3 regions of the Rossellomorea sp. NRS-1567 genome follow, and region 3 is predicted to be linked to each of the others. Evidence: riboswitches for the same ligand, from Rfam matches in the RefSeq annotation. Region 3 holds a riboswitch; each other region holds the start of a gene.
The links. A riboswitch is a leader RNA that binds a small molecule or an ion and turns the genes downstream of it on or off. The one in region 3 is predicted to bind S-adenosylmethionine.
Positions count from the first base shown of each region.

Region 1: another riboswitch for S-adenosylmethionine. It lies ahead of mmuP (S-methylmethionine permease); the one in region 3 lies ahead of ACIFOD_RS04215 (Na+/H+ antiporter NhaC family protein).
Region 2: another riboswitch for S-adenosylmethionine. It lies ahead of ACIFOD_RS08115 (methionine ABC transporter ATP-binding protein); the one in region 3 lies ahead of ACIFOD_RS04215 (Na+/H+ antiporter NhaC family protein).

Region 1 covers NZ_JBITPL010000019.1:201,805-209,977, forward strand. Annotated here, with positions in the region: gene ACIFOD_RS16030 (amidase family protein) at 1-92, opposite strand, end outside; gene ACIFOD_RS16035 (glucoamylase family protein) at 408-1,760, shown strand; gene mmuM (homocysteine S-methyltransferase) at 1,830-2,780, opposite strand; gene mmuP (S-methylmethionine permease) at 2,749-4,161, opposite strand; SAM riboswitch class I at 4,254-4,360, opposite strand; gene nei (endonuclease VIII) at 4,499-5,326, shown strand; gene thiE (thiamine phosphate synthase) at 5,426-6,082, opposite strand; partial or broken gene thiD (bifunctional hydroxymethylpyrimidine kinase/phosphomethylpyrimidine kinase) at 6,079-6,891, opposite strand; gene thiM (hydroxyethylthiazole kinase) at 6,912-7,700, opposite strand; gene ACIFOD_RS16070 (isochorismatase family protein) at 7,867-8,173, opposite strand, start outside.
Region 2 covers NZ_JBITPL010000014.1:28,695-36,867, forward strand. Annotated here, with positions in the region: gene celB (PTS cellobiose transporter subunit IIC) at 1-808, opposite strand, end outside; gene ACIFOD_RS08100 (6-phospho-beta-glucosidase) at 832-2,139, opposite strand; gene ACIFOD_RS08105 (GntR family transcriptional regulator) at 2,362-3,087, shown strand; gene chbG (chitin disaccharide deacetylase) at 3,109-3,804, shown strand; SAM riboswitch class I at 4,314-4,419, shown strand; gene ACIFOD_RS08115 (methionine ABC transporter ATP-binding protein) at 4,491-5,504, shown strand; gene ACIFOD_RS08120 (methionine ABC transporter permease) at 5,494-6,159, shown strand; gene ACIFOD_RS08125 (MetQ/NlpA family ABC transporter substrate-binding protein) at 6,220-7,002, shown strand; gene ACIFOD_RS08130 (SEC-C metal-binding domain-containing protein) at 7,096-8,173, opposite strand, start outside.
Region 3 covers NZ_JBITPL010000006.1:44,592-52,764, forward strand. Annotated here, with positions in the region: gene ACIFOD_RS04185 (DUF819 domain-containing protein) at 1-541, shown strand, start outside; gene ACIFOD_RS04190 (alanine/glycine:cation symporter family protein) at 852-2,285, shown strand; gene cls (cardiolipin synthase) at 2,403-3,851, shown strand; gene ACIFOD_RS04200 (YpbS family protein) at 3,940-4,212, shown strand; gene ACIFOD_RS04205 (DUF2187 family protein) at 4,317-4,589, opposite strand; gene ACIFOD_RS04210 (MFS transporter) at 5,288-6,460, opposite strand; SAM riboswitch class I at 6,924-7,028, shown strand; gene ACIFOD_RS04215 (Na+/H+ antiporter NhaC family protein) at 7,115-8,173, shown strand, end outside.

The DNA.
Region 1 (8,173 bases), on a different contig from region 3:
TCTTCAACCAATTCTCTAGGATGAACTTCTTTTTTCTTCACTAATTCTGCGAGCCCTAAACCGTCGTAGTTTTTATAATGAAAACCCTGCATCCTGCTCACCCCTATTGACTATGTATCTATGACTTTCTACATAATAGGAGAATTTCCTTTTTTTAATAGAAATCAATCACACTGTAGCCTAAAAAAGATGGTAGTCCCCCAATATAGTAGCACCTATGATTGAGGGCAGTGTCTGGATCCAGCGGTTACTTTCCGGTGGATACTGGTATAAAAGACTCAAAAAAGAGGTCATATACCTACAGTTTATTTTCAGATAATTGTTACTATTGAGTGATATACGTCCTTTGATCACTCTTGTATACTTTTAATCGAAACGTTTCACCAAATTGAAAGGAAGTGTCCTATTTGAAGAAATATTTTTCATTGCTGTTAGTTTTATTGCTAATCGTCAGCGCTACGCTCCCAGCTGCGGCTTCTGCAAAGCACACAAACAAAGGAAAAGAGATCGCTTTATCCAAACAATTGAAAGCGATTTCAAAAAATACCTATCGATACTTCGAAGATTTTACAGATAAGAAAACGGGACTCACTTTTGATGCCGTCCGAATGGATAACGGGGAGATCAATGCCCAGAAATTCACTTCTCCTACGAACATTGCCATGTATATGATGAGTACGATTTCAGCGGAGGAAGTCGGCCTGATCTCACGTGAAGAAGCCGTGACCAACATCGAAAAAACGTTGAATTCATTAAAAGATATGGAAAAATGGAACGGATTATTTTACAACTGGTACTATACAGAAGATGCAACGCTCATGACGGATTGGGGTCAATTCATCTCAACTGTAGATAATGGATGGCTGTCTGCAGGACTCGTTGTAGTGGGACAAGCGTATCCGGAACTCTATGAAGAGACCCACGCATTAGTTGAGGACATGGATTATTCCACTCTTTACACACCTGAAGTAGGACAAATGCGGGGCGGATATGATGTAGCAACCGAGAGCTATACTTCTCACCATTACGGTGCCTTCTATACGGAACCACGCGTAGCAAGCTACATCGCAATCGGGAAAGAAGATGTACCGGAAGAACATTGGTGGAGAATGTTCCGCACCATGCCTGAAAGCTGGGATTGGCAGGCTCAAATTCCAGAAGGATATACAGAAACTTATGATGGTGTAGATGTCTTCGAAGGACATTACAGTTACAAGGGCACTAAATATGTACCAAGCTGGGGAGGAAGCATGTTTGAAGCATTGATGCCACAGCTTGTACTAAAGGAAAAAGAACTTGGGAAGAACGCACTTGGCTTGAACAATAAGCGTCATGTAGACATCCAGATTCAATATGCTAAAGAGCAAGGATATTCAGCCTGGGGCATGTCACCAGCAGCCACACCAGATAATTATTCAGAATTTGCCGCTACACCTCTGGGTATGGACGGCTATAAGTCAGACGGTACTGTTACTCCACATGCCACTTTCCTGGCACTGGAATATGCACCAATGGAAGCGTTCAATAACATCCAGGCGTTGAAACGTTTCGATATGTACGGGAAATACGGGTTCCTTGATTCAGTCAATGTAGAGACAGGAGAAGTGACTCAAGCCTACCTCGCTTTAGATCAAGGTATGACAATGGTCTCAATCGTCAACTATTTAAAAGATGGAGTCATCAGAGATTACTTCCATCAAGATCAAATCGGGAAATCTCCAGAGGACCTACTGATAAAAGAGACGTTTTCTATTAAATAATAGAAGCGATAATGATGTAAGAGCCCAAGTGGTTGTATCACTTGGGCTTTTGCATTTAAGTGTCATTGCCTATCTCCACCTCTTCGCCAAGGCTTCTATATGACCAGGATCCGTCCGGCAGCAACCACCAATGATACGGGCACCTGCCTCGTACCAAATTCCTGATTGTTCATCAAACGCCGAACACGCTTCCTCCCCATGCCACGTTTTAGTCTCAGCATTGTAAGTCTCACCTGAGTTCGGGTACACGATGATTGGTTTGTCAGTGTTTCTGCTTAATACGCTTATCGCCTCCTTGGCCGCAATAATCGGTGCACAATTCACACCAATCGCAGCGATTTGTTCATCGTTATTGAACACACGCGTGCACTCTTCAATCCCCGTTCCATCACTTATCGTCTCTCCATCCTTTAAAGAAAAAGACAGCCAGGCACAGGTATCCGGAAATTCTTTCAAAAGTGACGCGAGTACTCTTGCTTCCTGCAAGGACGGGATGGTCTCAAACGCCAACAAATCAGCACCCGCCTCCACTAGTGCCTGGATTCGGGGAAAATGGAAATCTGCTAAATGTTGATCGCTTACTCCATAGTTCCCAACGTATTCAGAGCCGTCAGCAAGGTATGCCCCGTATGGTCCTACAGAACCTGCAACGATTGGTTTCGGCCGATTCGAATTTCCCTTATCTTCCTTCCAAAATTCATCCCGAGCCTGTTTGGCAAGAGTAACCGTTTTTTTGATTAATTCCAGCGTTTCTGGTTTCTCTATTCCGCGCTTTCGAAAACCATCCACCGTTGCCTGGTAGCTGGCTGTAATCGCACAATCGGCTCCTGCACGGAAATAATCAGCATGAACTTTCTCAATCGCTTCCGGTTTTTCAAGGAGTACACGGGCAGACCAAAGGGGATCGTTTAAATCACAGCCATGGGTTTCCAGCTCTGTGGCTAACGCTCCATCTAAAATAAGTGGGGAATGTTTTTGTAAAATAGCATCAATGGGATTCAGCTTCAGTTGATTCGACATAACCTGTTCCTCTTTTCTTTACGTATTGTGTTAGATGATAGCTTCCATAGCAAAGGGCGATAAACGGGATTCCGCAATAAAGGGCTATCCTCTGAGTGGGATCAAAGGCAATGCCGATACAGGAAGCGAGACAAAGCAGAAATGCCGCAATGGGAACGAGTGGATAGAGCGGCGTCCGATAAGCCAGGTCTTTCACATCGTTTCCTTCCCTTATGTACTGTCTTCGAAATAGAAACTGGGCAGCACTAATGCTCATCCACACGATCACCACCGCAAGACCTGAGACCGAAACCAATACGATGTAGACCGTCCCCGGTGCAATGATGCTTGAAAGCAAGGCTAGCCCCCCTCCAAGCATGCTGCATACAATCGCATTGAGAGGGACTCCCTTTTCAGTCAATTTGGCGAAAATCGGTGAGATCGTTTGCTTATCTGAAAGCGACCATAGCATTCTGGAAGAAGCATACAGACCTGAGTTTGCCGCTGATAAAATGGCCGTTATGATCACAAAATTCATAATATCGGCGGCATACGGGATTCCAATCCGACCAAGTACCGCTACGAAAGGACTTTCCAATACACCGGCTGACTGGCTCGGTATTAGAGCAGATAATACGACAATCGTCCCTACATAAAAGATGATCAATCTCACAAGCGTGGTACGGATGGCTTTAGGAATCGATTTTGATGGATTCTCTGTTTCTCCCGCCGCAACCCCGATCAATTCTGTACCTGAAAAGGCAAAATTCACGGCAAGCATGGTCATCAAGATGGCAAATGCCCCGTTCGGAAACAATCCAAAACTTGTGATATTCGTGAAAAGCGGAGCGGGCTCTGAATGACTGAGGGGGATGAAACCGACGATCGCCCCTGTCCCAATCACAATAAACGCAACAATCGCAATCACTTTTACTAAAGAAAACCAAAATTCAGATTCAGCAAAAAACCGCACTGACAACGCATTAAGGACAAAAATCAACGCAGCAAAGACCGCGCTCCAAATCCATACACTAATCGAAGGAAACCAGCGCTGCATCATCAAGCCAGCCGCCGTAAACTCCGACCCCAATGCCACTGTCCATGTCAGCCAATATAACCAGCCCACCGTATAACCGGTCCCAGGACCAATGAATTTTGTAGCATAACTATGAAAGGATCCCGTCTCCGGCATATGGACAGAAAGCTCGCCTAAACAAAGCATCACAAGATACACCACCAGCGCCCCAATCAAATAAGCAAGGATCGTCCCAAACGGTCCAGCCTGATGGATCGTGTACCCCGAACTCAAGAAAAGCCCGGTTCCGATCACCCCTCCAAGAGACAGCATCACCAAATGCCGCGTCTTCATCTTCCTTTTAAAACTCTGTCCTGCCTTTTCCATACAAACACCCTTCCTTCTAAATGTATTGAAGAATGGGTGAACAAACAAAAAACGCACCCTAAACGAGTGCGTCACCGACAAATAAAAGATTGCTCCTATCTATCAGGGTTTGAATCACCCGCTGGAATTAGCACAGTATCTTCACAGACCTGTTGCTGAGGCTTCAAAGGGCCAGTCCCTCCACCTCTCTGGATAAGAAAATATTTAGATTTTTTAAAACTTTATCAATATATTGGAATAATGTCAAGACCATGAAATAGATTAGTAGCCCAGCCTATCCGAATGTTACATTAAGGATTAAAAAGGGAATAACTATACTAAAAAAGGAGAAACCGCCATGCCAGAAGGTCCGGAAATCAGAAGAGCGGCTGATGGAGTCGAGCGCGCTCTTAAGAATAAAACCGTACAAGATGTATACTTTGCCTTCCCTCATTTGGAAGATTACGAAGACCTATTAAAAGGATCGATCGTGAAGAGAGTGGACACGAAAGGAAAAGCCATGCTCATCCGCTTTGACAACGGATACACCATTTACTCTCACAATCAACTTTACGGAAAATGGTATATCAGAAACACATATAACTACCCGAAAACCAACCGACAGCTCAGGTTGGCTCTACATAATGAGAAAAAGTCGGCACTTCTCTATAGTGCATCGGATATCGAGGTTCTTCGTGACGAAGAAGTGCCCGGGCACCCATTCGTCTCAAAAGTAGGACCGGATCTTTTAAGCGAAGAGGTATCAGTAGATGAGCTGATGGAACGGATGAAGGACAAACGATTCCGAAACCGCAAATGGTCGATTCTATTGCTGGATCAAGGTTTCGTAGCCGGAATCGGAAATTATTTGCGATCTGAAATCATGTTTGTTGCTGGCATTCATCCTTCCCTAAGGCCAGTCGATTGTACAGAAAATCAATTAAACAAAGCAGCTCATGCTGTCATGGGTTTAGTAAAGCAGTCGTATGAGACTGGTGGGATCACCAATGATCCCGACCTTGCGCAGAAGCTGAAAAGTCAAGGAGTGAAGCGCTCCCGTTATCGTCACTGGGTCTTTAACCGGGAAGGTGCGTCTTGCTTCATCTGTGGAAGTGAAATCGAGAAGACGGTGGCAGCTTCAAGAAGGCTGTACTATTGTCCGGTTTGTCAGGGAATCGAAGGATAACGCAATATTTGTCAATCCATTTGTTACTTGAATCGTCAAATAAGGCCTGCCCCAACACGTTAATGGAGTTAACGTGTTGGGGCAGGCCTGGTTTCATATTTATCGGGCGGGACAAACGGCTCTCTTCAGTTCTCTCGCCGCTTCTGTGATGTTTTCGGCACCTGATATAGCTGAGATTACCGAGATTCCGTCGGCACCAGCATCAATAACTTCTTTGGCATTCATTGAACTGATGCCTCCAATCCCCACAATCGGGATAGGAATATCGTTTATTCGAAAGCTTTTGATGATGTCCAAGCCGTGAATTTTGACTGTGTCGTCTTTTGAAAGGGTGGGATAGATGGGACCAGATCCTAAATAATCCGACCCATCGGCAATCGCCTGCTGCGCTTCGGCAAGTGTATGAGTGGAAACCCCAAGCCATTTGTCACCGATTTTATCCCGTACGATACTTGCCCTTTCGTCTTCCTGACCGATATGAATGCCATCAGCATCGATGGCTAAAGCCAATTCCACATCGTCATTTACGATGAAAGGGATCCCGGCGTCCTTGCATACCTTCTGAAGTTTTTCAGCAAGTTTCATCTTTTTCTGTCCTTCTAAGGCACCGAGCCCTTTTTCCCGGAATTGAAAGAGGGTTATGCCACCTTCTATTGCCTGTTCTAACACATAAACCGGATCCTTCATGCAGTTTGTGCTTCCCATAATAAAATAAAGAGTAAGAGAATCCTTTAATTGCTCCCGCTTATCGATCATTTACGTTCACCTGATGCCTTCTTATTATAAGCCCAATGATTCGTCGGGCCATGACCATTCCCAATTCCAAGTAGGTCTTCAATGGCTGCCCGGATAAACCCTTTCCCCGTCTTGACCGCTTCCTTGATGTCCATTCCTTGAGCTAATTGAGCAGTAATCGCAGCCGAGAAGGTGCATCCAGTTCCATGCGTATGAGGTGTCTCGATTCTGGGTGAGACCATTTCCACAAATTCCTCCCCATCATAAAAGAGGTCGATTACCTGCTCGCCATCGGCATGTCCGCCTTTTATAACGACTGATCCGGCACCCATTTCAATCAGGATCTTTGAGGCGTCTTTTCGATCGTCCAATGTTTCAATCTTTATACCGGTGATGACTTCTGCTTCAGGTAAATTGGGTGTAATGACAGCAGAAAGAGGTATTAATTGTTCCTTTAACGCACGAACGGCTTCATCTTGTAAAAGCTTGGCTCCGCCTTTTGCAATCATGACAGGATCCACCACAAGATTCGTCCAGCCATAATGACGGACTCGTTCACTTACTGCCTCAATGACTTCACCGGAATGCAGCATGCCCGTTTATAACGCATGTGGCCCCAGGTCTTGGCCAATAGAATCCATTTGCTGAACGATTCCTTCCATGGAAACGGGATACACGCCTTGAACGCCTAATGTGTTTTGAGCGGTTACGGCAGTGATGACCGACATCCCATAGGAACCAAGCTCCTGGAATGTTTTTATATCTGCCTGAACGCCGGCTCCCCCGCCACTGTCTGAACCTGCTATCGTCAATGCCTTATATACAGACATGTTTGTACCACCCTTCCTCTTTAGATTCTCTCTACTTTTGCAAGTGCAGCATCTTCTTCACAAATGGAGGAAAGTTGATCGATGAATTCAATTTGAAAACTTCCCGGACCCTTTTCAGATGTCACACCGGCTGCTTTTTCTGCTGCTATTCCATAAACGGCAACTGCCGTTACAGCAGCTTTTAATAGATCTTTTTCAATGGCTGCAAAGGCACCGATGACCGAAGATAATAAACAGCCCGTCCCCGTGACCTTCGTTAAAATAGGATGACCATTCGCCACTGAATAGGTTCCTTGCGGGTTTGAGATGATATCGGTTTTCCCTGTTATGACAATGGTACATTCCAATTGCGCTGCCGCCTTTTGAGCTAATTCCAACGTGTCTCCCCCATTCGAACCGGCGTCAACACCTTTGATCGCCCATTGTTCTCCTGCAACATGAGCCACTTCCGCTGCGTTCCCTCTTAAGATGGAGACGTTTACTTCATTCAGGATTTCCCTTGCCATTTCCGTGCGGAAGAAAGTCGCCCCTGCTCCAACCGGATCCAATACAACAGGTATCCCTTTTTCATTGGCCGCTTTTCCAGCGATGATCATGCTATCGATGATGTCTGTCGATAAGGTTCCAATATTAAGGACAAGTGCCCCTGCCAACTTCGCCATATCCCCTACTTCTTCTTTCGCATAGGCCATCACAGGAGATGCCCCGATAGCCAGCAAGCCATTGGCCGTAAAATTCGTGACCACTACGTTCGTTATATTATGTACTAATGGATTTTCTTCTCGAACTTTCTGAACTAAATCATACATTCTCCTTGTTCCTCCTTTGTCAATATGAAAGAAAGACCGGACCTGCCCTGATATGCTACTACTATAGCATATCACTGTAGAATCCAAATGAGAAAACACTTCAAAATGGGAACAAAAAAAGCCCATTCCATCTGCTTTCTGTCAGAGAAAATGAGCTTTTCCTATTCTACATTCCGTATTTCTCACGATAAAAATCATGCTTGGGCTGAAACAACTCTTCATCAGATTGTCTGACGTCGGAGAAATGATCCACATTATAATGGCCATACAAAGCCTTGTTGTGGTGCTGGATAATTTGTTCAGCCTTTAACACGGATGAATCCTTTGTCGAGTGACCATCTGCTACCAGGGTTACGTCCAATCCATTAACGGTTGCATAACGAACGGCCGTGTCGATACAATATTCCGTTTGGCATCCCATGATTACGACATGTTCAACCTCTTTGTCTTTTAAAAAGCTTAGTAAGGGCGTA
Region 2 (8,173 bases), on a different contig from region 3:
CACTCATCCCGTCTGCGAAGAGCTGCTGATTTTTCTCAATTAACGGTAGATAGATCGGTTCGATGATCGGACCTAATATGTTCGTGCCATGTAAGCCGAAGAACCAAAGGAAATGATTTAAGAAGGCTACAACTATGGCTGATGGCAGTGAGTTGGATACAGCTTGCAGTGGTTCCTGAACCACAGTGAACACGATTTCAAAGATGCTTTTTTCTGCAAAAGAAGTTAAGAGAGCTTGAATAAGACCAACAAGAATCAAGATAATCGTTGCAGGAATCAGGGCTTTGAATGATTTTACGACACCTTCCGGCACACCATCGGGCATACTGATCGTAAACTTGGAACGAATCAACACTTTGAATAATTCTGTGACAAGAAGGGACGTGATTACGGCTACGAATATCCCTTGTGCTCCGGTCCAGACGTAGGAAATTCCCCAGTCTTCCGTTACCGGCGTGAGGATGATGAGTGAAGCGATCGACACTAATGCTGCAGATAACCCATCGATATGATAGGACTTAGCTAAATGATAACTGATGGATGCAGCGACGAGCAGTCCGAGGATGGCGAATGATCCATTCCACATATTCCCGCCAACGGATTTCCAGCTTTCACCGAATACAGAGACCATAAAATTTTGAAAGGCATCAATCGGCAGATTATTTAATAAGACAGCCAAAGATCCGACGATGATCAGTGGCATGATTGAAACGAATCCATCACGGATGGCGACGAGATGTCGTTGTGACCCGATTCTTCCTGCAATAGGCATAAACTTGCTTTCCATAAACCCCATTACTTTACTCATTTCTCTTTCCCCCATTTACTAGATTAATTGAATTGCGGTAAAAACTCTTTGTGAGCTTCCAATAATTCATCGACTAGTTGTCTTGCTACCCCTTCGTTCTGTACTAGGGGATTCATCACCATGGCCTGGTAGACATGATTGTACTCACCGGACATTGCTGCCTGAATGACGAGCTCTTCGAACGCTTTCATCTGTTGGATGATTCCTTTAATTGATGAAGGAAGCGGTCCAATGACGATTGGCTGAGGTCCGTCCCCCGTAATGACGGCGTTTACTTCAATAACAGCTTCGTGAGGCAGGTCCGGGATGGTTCCGTTGTTCAGTGTGTTGACGGTTTGGATGTCTCCTGAGTTGTTGTAAATGCTCGTCATGAGGCTGCAGGCAGCATCACTGTAGTAGGCACCTCCTCGATTTTCCAGTTCTTTTGGTTTTTCATTTAACTCTTCTTTCATATATTGTATGAAAAGTTCTTTTTCAACTTTTCGAACAACCTCTGCCCGTGTACCGTTTTCTCTATAAGCTTGAAGGTCCTTTTCCAACACAGAGTCCCGTTGGAAGTAGTATTGATGATAAGGATTGGGAAGCATCCCGAGTGCTTGTAAAAATTCCTTCGACCATCCGAGGGAGACGATGTTGGCCGGTGAGTAATCCACTTCTTGATGGATCAGTTTTTGCAGAACTTGATCGGTGACATCCTGACCATTGACCCAAACCCTTTTTCCAAACACAAAATGATTCATCCCTACAAATTCAATCTGTACTTCATTTGCAGAACAATTCATCATCTCGGCCACGCTGTTTTTCATGTTGAAAGGAATATTGCACACCCCGATGACTTTATGATGTGTACTGTATTTAAGCAGGGCTTCCGTAACAATGCCTGCCGGGTTGGTAAAGTTAATAAGCCAAGCATGGGGACAAATCTGTTGGATGTCATGACAAATTTCCAATAGGACCGGAATGGTACGCAAGGCCTTGAATATACCGCCTGCTCCATTGGTTTCCTGTCCGATGACTCCATGACTTAACGGAATACGTTCATCTTTTTCCCTGGCTGAGAGGCCGCCCACCCTGATTTGTGTTGTCACAAAGTCAGCGCCTATCAAGGCATCCCGCCGGTTAAGAGTCCATTCCAATTCAATCGGCACACCTGCTTTTTGGATCATTCGACGAGCAAACTGCCCGATAATCTCAAGCTTCTCTTTCCCTGCTTCGATGTCTACAAGCGTTATGTCCGTGACAGGAAAAGATTTGTATCGGTGGATGAACCCCTCGATAATTTCTGGTGTATAGCTTGATCCGCCTCCGATTATGACCACCTTTAATGACATTCTGTCGATCTCCCTTCATTTTGAAAGCGATTTCTATTTTTTTATAATGTATCATACAAATTTTCGCTCGTCTATGCATTGTAGTGACAAAAATAAAATTTATGACTAATTTTTATTTATTTGTAATAACAAATTATTTTTATGATAAAATGATTAGGAATAGAGAAATGAACGTGGATGTGTTATAACAAATATAGGAAGAAAGTGGAAGGGAGAAACAGAATGAAAGAGACACAAGAAGCAAAGGCCCTGCATTCGCATGTAAAAGAAGAAATCATCCACATGATTAAAAATAAAGAATACGCGCCGAATACAAAACTGCCGACAGAGGCGGAGTTTTGCGAAAAGTTCAATGTCAGTCGTACGACCATCCGGACGGCGCTCCAGCAGCTGACACTTGAAGGTTACGTGTATCGCGAGCAAGGAAGAGGAACCTTTGTCGCAGAAGAGAAAGTCAGTCAAATCCTGTCCTCGACGATCGACAACTACACAGAGCAACTGCGATTACAGGGTAAGAAACCTAAGATCAAGGTACTAAGCATGAATGTCATCCCGGCAGAATCAACAGTTGAAAAAGCGTTGGAATTGAAGAATGGAGATCCCGTCAATCGTTTAGAGAGGATCCGTTATTCAGACGGGCTGCCCCTGCAATATGAGGTGGCCTATCTGCCCTGGTACAAGACGCCGGGGCTTGATAAAGACGAATGTGAAAGATCTCTTTACAAGCTCCTGGAAACACAGTTTGAGATAAAAATTAAAAAAACCGTCGAAACGATCGAATTGTTTTTAGCAGATGAACGAGTGGCAGAGAAGCTTGAGGTACCAGAGGGGACACCTTGCTTTATGATCGAAACGACGGCTTATGTAGAGGATGGATCGGTGATTGAATTTTCCAAAGCGATCTTCAGAGGAGATAAAGCGAGCTTTCTTGTAGAAAGAACCTATTAGATAAAAAGGGGATGGGGGATTATGAGGAACGTGATCGTCAATGCAGATGATTTTGGATTATGCCGGGGGGTGAATTACGGCATCGTTGATAGTCACCGGTTTGGCATCGTTAACTCAACAACGATGCTGGTCAATATGCCGGGGACTCTGCATGCGGTGGAATTGGCGAAGGTTTATCCAGAATTACAGGTTGGGGTCCATTTAACACTGACATGCGGGAGACCAGTTTCTGGCGGAGTACCATCACTACTGGATGAGAGAGGCTTTTTCCGTTACACCAGCAAGATTTTTGAAGAAAAAGAAATCAATGTGGATGAGGTTGAAATGGAGTGGGAGGCTCAGATGGATAAATTCCTATCATTCGGTTTGCCCCTTTCTCATATTGACAGTCATCACCATGTTCATAGCTTTCGACCTTTGATCCCGGTGGTGAAGAGATTGTCGGAGCGTTTTGGGGTTTCGGTCCGGAATGTACCCTGTGATGGGTTTGACGCAATGAATGTGTTAACCGATCGTTTCTCGATGGACTTTTATGGTGACGGAGTGTCGGTTGAAGGATTGAAGAGGATATTGAACAGCAGGGATGAAGGTGAGACGCTTGAGATTATGTGTCATCCGGCTTATGTTGATACATACTTGAAAGGGAATTCGTCTTATTGTGAGCAGAGGTTGAGGGAGTTGGATGTGTTGACGGGGATTAAGGAGTGGACTTTCTAGTTTTCGTTTGGTTGTTTGAGAAATTAGAATGTTTGTTGTGAGTTGTTATGACAAGTGATCGGGGTGCTGCTATGGAAGGTAGTGCCTTTTTCTATTGGTAATGGAGATTAGTTCCATTTTGAGGTGGAAAGGAAAGTTTTTGGATAGTATGTATGGTTTTGAGATGGTGTTAAGGCAGGATATTAACTGAAATCGATGTGAAATACATGGATTGATAGGATGAGAGAAGGTTTATTATCGACTTTGTCTATTTATTATCAACTTTAGAGATATATTATCGACTTTCCACCTTTTATTATCAACTTTAGGAATATATTATAAACTGTAAAAAAATGGATAATCACCACGCCCCTATCAAACCAAAGTCCCCCTACACAAAAAATCCCTTCCCTAGTGCAACAACAAAGATAACGCTTACATAAAAATAACTGAAAAATTCCCTATTGACTTCCATTCACAGACCCAGTATTATCCTCTATAAGATAAAAATTTAGAAAATTACATACTTTCAATTATCCAGAGTGACCGAGGGATCAGGCCCTATGACGTCCGGCAACCTCCAGTATTGGAACGGTGCCAATTCCTGCAGAATGATTTCATTCTGAGAGATAAGTCGAGATAAACAGGCGATGCTTCTTTCAGTTGAAAGAGGCATTTTTTATTGGACAAAAAAAGGGGTGTGCACATTGATTGAGATTCGAAATCTAGTTAAAACCTACAGTACAAAAAAGCAAACGGTGGTCGGTGTCGATAATGTTTCCGTAAAGATCGAAAAGGGGGCGATCTTTGGAATCGTCGGATACAGTGGAGCGGGGAAGAGTTCACTCATTCGCTGCCTGAATCTATTAGAAACCCCGACATCAGGAGAAATCATCATTGATGGACAGGATTTCACGAAGCTCACGTCCAAACAATTAAGACTCGCCCGTCAAAAAACGAGCATGATTTTTCAACATTTTCACCTGATTAAATCGAAAACGGTTTTTGACAATCTGGCTTTTGCCTTGAAAGCGGCCAGAGTACCAAAAGCGAAGATCAAGACCAGGGTCGTCGAGCTCCTTGAGATGGTCGGTCTTTCAGATAAAACCGATGCCTATCCTGCTCAACTCAGCGGAGGACAAAAGCAGAGAGTCGGGATTGCAAGGGCCCTTGCGAATAATCCATCGGTTTTACTTTGCGATGAAGCGACATCGGCACTCGATCCGAATACGACGAAATCGATTTTGAAGCTATTGAAAAAAATTAACAAAGAACTGGGTTTGACGATCGTTCTCATCACCCACGAGATGGAAGTGGTGAAAGAAATCTGCGACCGGATGGCCGTGATGCAAGACGGGAAAATCGTGGAGGAAGGTCCAGTATACGACCTGTTTGCTGAACCGAAGCAGCCTTTAACGAAGCAATTCATTGAAACGATCCTTCAATTTGAACTCCCGCCGCACCTCGTGGAATCAAGAAAAGGAAAGCTGATCAAAATCCAATTCAAAGGATCAATCGCAGAGGAAAGCGTCGTTTCAGAAGTGTTCCAGAAATACAAAGTGCAAGGCAATATTCTTCACGGCAAGATTGAATATATTCAGGAAGTGCCACTGGGGATTTTTATCATGGAACTGATCGGCTCCCATGACGAAGTCGAAGCCGCGATCCGGTATATCACGTTGAAGACGCAAAGCTTGGAGGTGCTTGAGAATGCTGCCTGATTCATTGACAGCGATTTTACCAGAATTGAATAAAGCCTTTTTTGAAACGGTATATATGGTGGGGATTTCACTGGGAGTTGCGATTTTAGTGGGATTACCCCTCGGGATTCTTCTTTTCGTAACAGACAAAGGCTTGTTTTTACAAAATAGTTTGATCAAAAAGGTCGTTGGATTTGTCGTCAATATGGTGCGCTCGGTTCCGTTCATCATTCTATTAGTCGCACTCTTACCATTAACCAAACTATTGACCGGTACCACGATTGGACCGACGGCAGCCTCCGTATCCCTATCTGTTGCGGGAGTTCCGTTTTTTGCGAGAATGGTAGAAACATCGCTCCGGGAGATTGACAAAGGAGTGATCGAAGCTTCGGTTTCAGTGGGGGCAAGCCCCTGGATGATCATTAAGGGCGTGCTGTTACCGGAAGCGCGACCGGCGGTGATTCAGGCGATTACGATTACAACGATCAGTTTAGTCGCCTATTCAGCCATGGCCGGCATCGTCGGTGGAGGCGGAGTCGGGGACCTGGCAATCCGCTTCGGGTACTACCGATATGACAACACGGTGATGATCACGACCGTCGTCATTTTAATTTGTTTAGTTCAACTCATCCAATATACGGGTGATGTGTTTGCACGATTAGTCGATAAACGATAACTACTCTAGGGGGAACAACAAGTGAAAAAGTGGATTTTATTCGTAGCATTAGCGGTAACAATGAGCATTCTTGCAGCTTGCGGCGGGGACGAAGCAAGTTCAAGCGCAGAAGATAAAAAAGAGGTAACCATCGGAGCGACATCCGGACCATACAGTGATATGGTGACAAAAGCGATTAAGCCAGGACTTGAAGAAAAAGGATACACGGTGGAAGTGAAAGAATTCAGTGATTACATCCAACCGAACAACGCGCTGGCCCAGGGAGATCTGGATGCGAACCTTTTCCAGCATAAAATCTACATGGAAACCTTTGCGAAACAACATAACATGGATTTATCCGAAGTGATTGTCGTACCAACGGCTCCAATGGGAATCTACTCACAGAAGTTTGATTCGATTGAAGACATCAAAGAAGGCAGTGCCATTGCCATTCCAAACGATCCGACGAACGCAGCACGGGCGTTTCAGATTCTGGAGGATGCTAAGCTGATCACGTTAAAACCGGATACAGATCCATTGACTGTGTCAGAAAAAGACATTGCTGAAAACGTGAAAAACCTGCAGTTCAAACCGATCGAAGCAGCACAGCTTCCAAGAGCCGTTGACAGTGTTGATCTATCTGCGGTTCCAGGAAACTACGCACTCGCTGCCGACATGGACTTACTTGATGCACTTCAGCTGGAGGACATGCCTGATCAGTATCGAAACCGAGTGGTTGTAAATACGAAGGACGTTGACTCACAACTGGCGAAAGACATCAAAGCAGTCGTCGAAGCAGACGAATTCGAAAAAATCATCGACGAAGAGTTTAAAGGCTTTGGTAAGCCTGAGTGGATGGAGTAGAGTGGCTGGAGGGACGGACCTCTAATCAAAATATTAAATAGAAGAATGTGAAAGGGACGGGCTTCCGCAAAATGCGGAGGTCCGTCCCTCATTTTATAGACAGCACTTCTTGTATTTTTTTCCGCTGCCGCATGGGCAGGGATCGTTGCGGCCTATTTTGTCCCCGATATGGGCAAGTTGAGGAACGAGAAGTGGTTGGTCATCCAATGACGGGTGTTCCACTTCTTCAATGATTCTCCTCCAGGCAGCAAGCTTTGGATGATCGATCCCATTCATGATGCAGTTGACATAGAGGGATTCTTCCAGACAAAGCATTCCTTCATCATAGCCTTCCTCGATGAACTCTTCGATTTTTGAAATCCCTTCCGTTGATAGCTGGTGGCATAAATAATCTGATATCAGTGTTTTAGCGGTTATATCATTTGTTTGGTCAAATAATCTCAAGAGAGCATTTTCCGCTTCTTTGGTTTTGATTCTTCCAAGTACGTCCAGGGTGTAGAAATAGGTATTTCCGTAAATTGCTACTTTTTCAACCTCACGTACCACCTGCTCCGTTCCTATTTTCACCAGGGCATTGACCACTTCCTCGAATAATAAATCACTTTCATCTTCATCTTTAAAGAGATTCACTAACTGAGGGACGACGCTTTCTTCACGAAGTTCACCAGCCGAATAAACGGTGTATATCCCGTCAAAACCAAACCCGTCTTCTTCCTCTTCATTTTCTTTTACACCATTCTGTACTTCCCAGCTTTCAATCCCGTTCCTTTTTATCAACTCCCTGATGATTCTCTTACCATGATCATAGTGGGCTTGGTTATATCTATCATTATCCAAGTAAACGGTGATGCTCGCCAGCTCCTGATAGAGTTCCTCAATCGTTAAAGAAGGCAGCTTCACGATTTCTGCTAATTGGGTTTCATCCACAAAGCGTTTTACATCATTCTTCTGTGCAATCACCAAATTGGTATCAGCGTTTAGCAGTAGCTGGGTATAGAACAGCCGATCATCATCCATTTTGTCCAGCCGGTTTAAACGATCGATGACCTCTATCATCCCATCCTCATTCAATGGCATGTACATTAAGTATGGAAGAACCGGGGAGGAGAATTCCGATATCGGCCCGCGGTCAACAGCTTTCAAACCGGTCAAAAATGTATCCCCATCAACT
Region 3 (8,173 bases):
CGAGGTTCCTTACCTTGCTGCCATTATTGGTTTAGGATTCGGTGTAGCTTACGTTGTACGAAAGTTCTCAGAAACGTTACCGGTCACCAATGTACTCTCTGCTGGAACGTGGACGATTATGATCATTTCCGCAGTCGGTATCATCTTCTCCTTTACCAAAATTCGCACCCTTGAGAACTACGGTGCAAGTAAAATCGGGTACGCAGGAATTTATCTCCTGCTTGCAACGATCGGAGCAAAAGCCGATCTTGCTTATGTATGGGATTCCCCTCAATACGTCGCAATGGGGATTGTATGGTTAGCCATTCATGTAATCATCATTTTCTTAGTCGCACGCTTACTACGGGCTCCTCTATTCTTCGTAGCTGTAGGATCTCAAGGAAATATCGGCGGAACAAGCTCGGCTCCTGTTGTAGCCTCTGTATTCCAGCCTTCTCTTGCCCCTGTAGGTTTATTAATGGGGATTCTAGGTAACGTGGTGGGAACTTATGCCGCCGTTGCATGCGCCTGGATTGCCGAATGGGTAAGCAGGACACTATAACCAATTTAAAACGGATCACTGACCATCAGTCAGTGATCCGTTTTTTTGTGAACCCTGAATTCCGGTTACGTGTCTCCCGTAATAAAAAATAATTATTCGGATAGTGAGAAATATATTATTTCAGCATAATTTTATCAACCACTACTTTGGTCTCATAATTACTAAAGAAACCTTTATTACTATGACAAAATAGTTCGACCTTCTAAATAACTATTGGTAATATTTTAATATTCAGATAATAACTTGACTTTTATTTCAAATTTTCAGATAATATTAAACGTAACCGACACAAATTTCTGAGGGGGTTATCATGGATATTTTAAACAATTTAGTCACGGAAGCAAATTCAATATTATGGGGATATATTTTAATAGGCGTACTCCTCATTTTAGGATTATACTTCACAATCGGATCTAAATTCGTTCAAATTCGCCACTTTGGTGAAATGCTTCGATTATTAGGAGATAAAGATGTGGTCGAGGCGGAAGGGGAAAAGCAAATATCATCCCTGCAGGCATTCTTTATTGGAGCAGGTACTCGAATTGGTACAGGTAATTTAGCAGGAGTAGCCATTGCCTTAGCAATTGGGGGACCTGGAGCAGTCTTCTGGATGTGGCTTGTCGCCATCCTGGGAGGAGCCAGCGCGTTTGTCGAAAGTACACTGGCCCAAATTTACAAAGAAAAGGATAAAGTTGGATTCAAAGGCGGCCCCGGCTACTATATGAAGAAACAACTGGGCAAGCCATGGATGAGTTCAATCTTCGCTGTCACCATCATCCTTTCCTTTGGGACAACCTTTAATGCGGTTCAAAGTAACACCATCGCAACAGCTTTCAGTAATTCATTCGGAATTAACACGTTTGTTATCGGAATTGTGTTAGCTGGTTTGACTGCACTCATCATCTTCGGGGGCGTTAAACGTATAGCGACCTTTTCTTCCATCATTGTTCCAATCATGGCGGTCTTCTATATTGTATTAGCTTTATTTGTAGTCATTACGAATATTACAGAAATGCCGGGAGTCATTGCACTTATTTTCAAAAGTGCCTTTGGATTTGAGCAAGTGGTCGGGGGCGGAATTGGTGCCGCGATTATGAACGGTGTAAAACGCGGACTATTCTCCAATGAAGCCGGTATGGGTAGTGCGCCGAATGCTGCCGCTACAGCATCTGTTTCTCACCCTGTCAAACAAGGCTTCATTCAGGCACTTGGTGTATTCTTTGATACGCTGCTTGTATGTTCTGCAACCGCGTTTATCATCTTAACTTCAGATGCGTACGGTTCCGGGCTGACGGGTATCGAGCTATCTCAGGCAGCCATGTCAGAGCACTTTAACTCATGGGCTGGTATTTTCTTAGCGATTGCCATTTTCACCTTTGCCTTTAGCTCCATCATTGGAAGCTATTACTACGGGGAAGCCAACCTTCCATTCATTAATAAAAGTAAGACTGGACTTCTGATTTATCGCTTCATTGCTTTAGGAATGGTGATCTTCGGTTCAGTTGCAAGCCTTGATATTGTTTGGAGCTTAGCAGACTTCTCCATGGCATTAATGGCTCTTACCAACTTAATTGCCATCGGTATTTTAGCACCAATTGCTTTTAAAGCCTTAGACAATTATATGTCTCAGCGTCGACAAGGTTTGGACCCGATTTTCTATGCAGATGATATTCCTGGTTTAAAGGGTGTCGAAAGCTGGCCAACACGTGGACGGGAAATGACTAAAAAAGCTGTGAATGAATAAAGAATCCTACCGAACAGAGCAGGCTGACAGTCTGCTCTGTTTTTCTTTGTCATTTTTTTCTATTCCATTCTCAGGTATACTACTTATAGAAAGCTAGTTAAAGGAGCCTTACATACTATGAGTATCCTATCTTCTCTTTTAGGGGTTTTATTTGTTCTTAACTTAGTCCTTGCTGGGGCCATCATTTTCCTGGAGCGAAAAGATGCCGGTGCGACCTGGGCATGGCTTATGGTTCTGTTTTTCATTCCCCTGCTGGGCTTTATTCTTTATTTAATCTTCGGTCAGAACTTAACCAGAAAGCGATTATTCGACTGGGAAGATATGAAGAAAATCGGCATTGAAGATTTGATTCAAAAGCAGATACACTCCCTGAAAGAACACCGATTCCCTTTTAAAAATGAAACATCCTCCCGCTATCAGGACCTTATTTATATGCACCTCATAAATAATGAAGCACTTTTGACCCAGGATAACGAAGTACAATTGTTCACCCACGGGGAGGACAAATTCGAGTCCTTATTGAAGGACATGGACGCAGCACAGGATCATATTCATATTCAGTATTATATTTTTAAGAAAGACCACTTAGGCAAGCGGATCCTGGAGAAGCTTACTGAGAAAGCAAAGCAAGGCGTAAAGATCAGGGTTTTATATGATGAAATGGGCTCCCGGAGGACAAGAAGACGCTTCTTTAAAGAACTCCTTGCAGCCGGCGGGGAAGTGGCCGTGTTTTTCCCTTCAAAAATCCCCTTCATCAATCTCCGCCTAAATTATCGTAACCACCGAAAGCTCGTGATTATTGACGGGAAAGTAGGCTATGTGGGCGGATTTAATATCGGAGATGAATACCTGGGCTTGAATCCTAAGTTCGGTTATTGGCGTGATACTCACCTGCGGATCATAGGGAGTTCAACCCTTGCCATGCAAACCCGGTTTATTCTGGATTGGAATCAAGCCAGCCGCTCGAAGAAGATCGCCTACGATTTACGATACTTCCCACAGCCTTCCTTTACTGGTCATGCCGGAGTACAGATTGTGACATGCGGCCCCGACTCTGAATGGGAGCAAATTAAAAACGGATATATTAAAATGATTTCATCTGCCAAACGATCCATCTATATTCAAACTCCTTATTTCATACCGGACGTCAGCCTGCTGGATTCGCTGAGAATTGCTGCTCTTACAGGAGTCGATGTCCGGATTATGATTCCAAACAAACCGGACCATTTATTTGTGTATTGGGCGACCTATTCATACATTGGTGAGTTACTGAAGGCAGGAGTGAAGATTTATATATATGATAACGGCTTTATTCATGCCAAAACCATTGTAGTGGATGAAACCATTTCTTCTGTTGGAACGGCAAATATTGATGTGCGAAGCTTTCGCCTCAACTTCGAGGTAAATGCCTTTTTATATGATCAAACTATTTCTGAAAGTCTGAGCGCTGTGTTCAGGAAAGATATGGAGAAGAGCAGAGAATTAACCATGGAAGAGTATGATGAAAGACCTCTGAAGATCAAATTGAAAGAATCAATTTCAAGGCTCCTGTCCCCTATCTTATAGATAGTGATATTCTAAGACATTGCCATGAGGGCCTGGAAGAAGGCATAATAGAGGGTATAATGCGTAATTGATAGAGAGGGATGAAATCATGAGTGTACATAAAGACATTACGAAGCATTCAAGTAAGCAAAATCAGCTGGTACAACAATTTATGATATTGGATGAGCATAGAGAAAGAGCGATCGATGAAGCCGTTCAGCTTTGTTTGAATGAGCAGCCGTTTACAACGGATGCCATTAATCAAGTGACGAATGAAATCAACGTCCTTGCCCGTCAAGGTGTCGTTCCACAGAGAAAGCTTGTCACAATTGAAATGGTGAAGGAATATGCAGCTAAAATAAATGAACCAGGTTTTAGTTGATTCATTTCATTAGCGAGTGTCAGACTCCACATAAAAAGACCTTGAAACGGCTAACCCAAATTAATGGTAGGCGTGTCAGGGTCTTTTACTTTGAATGCTGGAATTTAAGCTTTTAATGCGCTATTCCACCCATCATAAACAAATACAGGTTGTGTACCAATTTCAGCACGTTCTATGACAACATAGTTTTTATGTGACACGACAGTTTGATCATCCGGTAAATCCAGCTTCTTCGCAACATCCTGGTCCATTTTAACAATGACCGTGTTTTCTCTAAGGGTAGTAACCACACCATTGATTACATGTTTCTTTCTTTTGAATTGAACGGTATCTCCAAGGTTTGCATTATCTTTTGAGTACACGAATGTATTTTCCAATTTAATATCCCCTTTTCAAATAATGTAATATGTTTCTTTTCTAGTTTATATAATTGAGAGAATTTTCTAATAATATTATTCTAACTGGTATTTATATAATTTTCAATGAATACTTATCCTTCTTCTACCACAATTCATGTTTTTCAAAACCTTTTAAGAAAACTTTTTTGTTTGCTTATTCTTTCTCCCTCATTATATCAATTGGCTACCATTATAGGAAAATCCTTCCTTTTAATATTTTTTTACAAAAAACGAGACTGGGACAAAACTAAAAAACCACGATATAAAGACGAAAATTAGTAGTGTAGGTTCTTAATACCGCTATTGATTTCCGTGCAAGACTACGCTTTCCGCGGGTAGCGCGTGAGCCTCCTCGGCAAGCCTGCGGGAAGAAAAGCGGAGGGGCTTTGTTCAGAGGCGGGTGGCATAAGGCGAAGCGGCCACGAAGGCGTTCTTTGCCTTCTTGGACGGTTTGACTTATGACATGTGCCTCTAAGCCCCGGAGCTGGACGGGTCTCACATTAGCTACTTTTCCCGCAGGAGTCTTCGTCTTGCACTCCAATCAACCGCTGGAAAGAGCTAAAATCATATGTACCGTAAATAAATAAAAAACCCGAACAAATCTGCCTACTAAAAAGCAGAATAGTTCGGGTTTTACTTAGACTAAAACACTTTTGTCCCAACCTCGCTTTGATGTATTAATAAGCGAGTGCATTTTTCTTTTCTTCTTTCATGAGGACAAAGCAAAGGAAAATACCTAATAGGGATAGGACTGCGAAGAATAAGTACACCGTGTAAATGGAGTACGTTTCATAGATAAAGCCGCCAACAAAGGTACTGAACCAATTCCCCAGTCCGTTTCCGATTGCTGAATATACCGTAACGGCTGTTGCTGTAATGTGGGAAGGCGTGATTTCTTTGATGTAGCGCAGGCCGGCTGGGATGAACAAGCCAATGGCAAGACCTTGCATGACAGCCGATGAATAGACAAGCCACAGGCTAGGTTCTGTAAAGTAAAAGAGCCAGCGGAGCATAGATGCAGCACCTGCCAAGGCAGCGACTGTTAACAAACCGAATTTATCTATCCATCCACCGGCGACCCTCATAAAGGGAACCTCCGATAACACTGCAATCAGGAACGCGAGACCAATTCCCGCATATGTTCCTCCTGAATCTTCTACAAATAATCCGAAATACACATTATTTGCTAGATTCGGACCGAACACTAAGAAAGTGACCGATAAAAAGATGAGGAACTTTTTCATCGTGAATAATTCCTTCATTCCTGCCTTTAAATCAAGCTTTGCTGCCGCTCTCTCTTTCGGAAACCGGAAGGAAAGGAATCCGGAGAGAACTAAACAGATAAAGAAAGAGTAAAAAATGATGGTAGGCCCGATAAATCCTTCTGAAAGTCTTCCCATTATAAAGACTGCTATACCAAAGCCCAAAGAACCGAACAAACGGATATTTCCGTAGTTATACCGGACCTTACTTGTATACTTCAAGCTGATACTATCGGAAACGGGAATGATCGCACTTTGGAAAATGGCAACTAGAATGGCCACGATAAGGAGTCCATAGTAAAAGTCCATAAACAAGTAACCGAGTGCAAAGATTCCCGCCACTAAAGAGGTTAAACCAAGAACCACGGTGGGACGATTGGTCGTGTCACTCACCATTCCCCAAATTGGCTGGAAGAAAATCATCATGATGGGACCTACAGACATGATCGTTCCAATCTGATAGCCATTTAACCCCACGCTTTCGCTCAAATACACACTGAGTAAGGGATATAAACTACCAACACCGAAGAACGTTAATAAGTAAAATCCTTGTAAAGTAAAAATTTGATTTCGTACTGTTCTTTCCACTACCGTATCCCCCAAGATGTTTTTTGTCTTCCTTATAGTAGACCTTGAACGTTCAATTGTCTATGAGTTTATGCCTTATTATGGATAAAGTCATGCTTTTTTAGATTTTCTGGTGCCGGGAAGGAATGTATCGTCCAGCTACGGCGGCTAGTCCCTCGAGGTCATAAGCCAATAACGACAAAAAGGCAAAAAGCGCCTTTCCGCCGTTCTTGTCTTATGCTTGTCGGGACTGAACGAGCCGCCTCCGCTTTTGTTTCATCCAGCTACGGCGGCTAGTCCCTCGAGGTCATAAGCCAATAACGACAAAAAGGCAAAAAGCGCCTTTCCGCCGTTCTTGTCTTATGCTTGTCGGGACTGAACGAGCCGCCTCCGCTTTTGTTTCAGAAAAATTTCCCGTTTGACTTTTTCGAGTAAACCCTTTAAAGTATGGAAGTATATTTTAAATCAACTAAATACGATATTCTTCTTATCCAGAGAGACGGAGGGACTGGCCCTGCGATGTCTCGGCAGCGGACTCATATTGAGTGCTGTGCCACATCCAGCAAGCGAAATGCTTGAAAGATAAGAGGAGTGTTTCGTTCTTTTGAAACCTCTTCTTATTCCGGAAGAGGTTTTTTGTATTTTAGTAAATTGGACGACAAAGGAGTGTTAGGAATGAATCAAGAAAAAGGAAATCTATTGGCGTTACTGCCTTTGATCATATTTGTTTCTCTGTTCCTTGGAGCAGGCATCATTTCAGGAGACTTTTATGCCTTTCCTGTACTAGTATCAATTGTCATCGCATCCGTTGTAGGTCTGTTGATGAACCGAAAAGAGACGTTAACGGCTAAGATTGAGCGTTTTGCTAAAGGATCCGGTCACCCTGATATCATGATCATGGTCTTTATCTTCCTGTTAGCGGGAGCGTTTTCCGGAGTAGCTGAAAAGATGGGAGCCGTTGATTCAACTGTAAACTTCGCCCTATCCGTGCTGCCTGGTAACTTGATCATTGTGGGATTATTTATTATCGCTGCTTTCATTTCGTTATCAATGGGTACATCCATGGGAACGATCGCAGCACTCGCGCCAATCGGTGTCGGGATTAGTTCAGGTACAGATATTTCTATGCCCCTTGCCATGGCGACCGTCATTGGAGGAGCGATGTTCGGAGATAACTTATCGTTCATTTCAGATACGACCATTGCAGCTGTTCGTACACAGAAAACGGAAATGAAAGATAAATTTAAAGTCAACTTCTTCATTGTATTACCTGCCGCAATTGTGACAATGGTGATTCTCCTTGTTCTTACTATGGGGAATCAATCTACTGTCGGAGCGGAAAGCTTTAATTGGATTAAAATTCTGCCTTACCTTGGAGTTATCATCGGTGCTCTTGCAGGATTAAATGTGTTTGTCGTTTTGTTAGGCGGAATTGTTTTAGCTGGAATCATTGGATTCATCGATGGAAGCTTTACTCCAGCCAGTTATTTCGGTAGCGTGGCCGATGGAATGACAGGAATGGCAGAGATTGTGATCCTTTCCGTGCTGATCGGCGGGGTTGTCGAACTTATCCGTCATAACGGCGGGATTCAGGCTTTACTTTATCACGCCACTCGCAAAATCAAGTCTCCTCAGGGAGCACAGCTTGCTACTGCAGGATTAGTGAGTTCTACTAACCTGTGCACAGCAAACAACACAATTTCAATCATTATTGCCGGCCCGCTTGCTAAATCG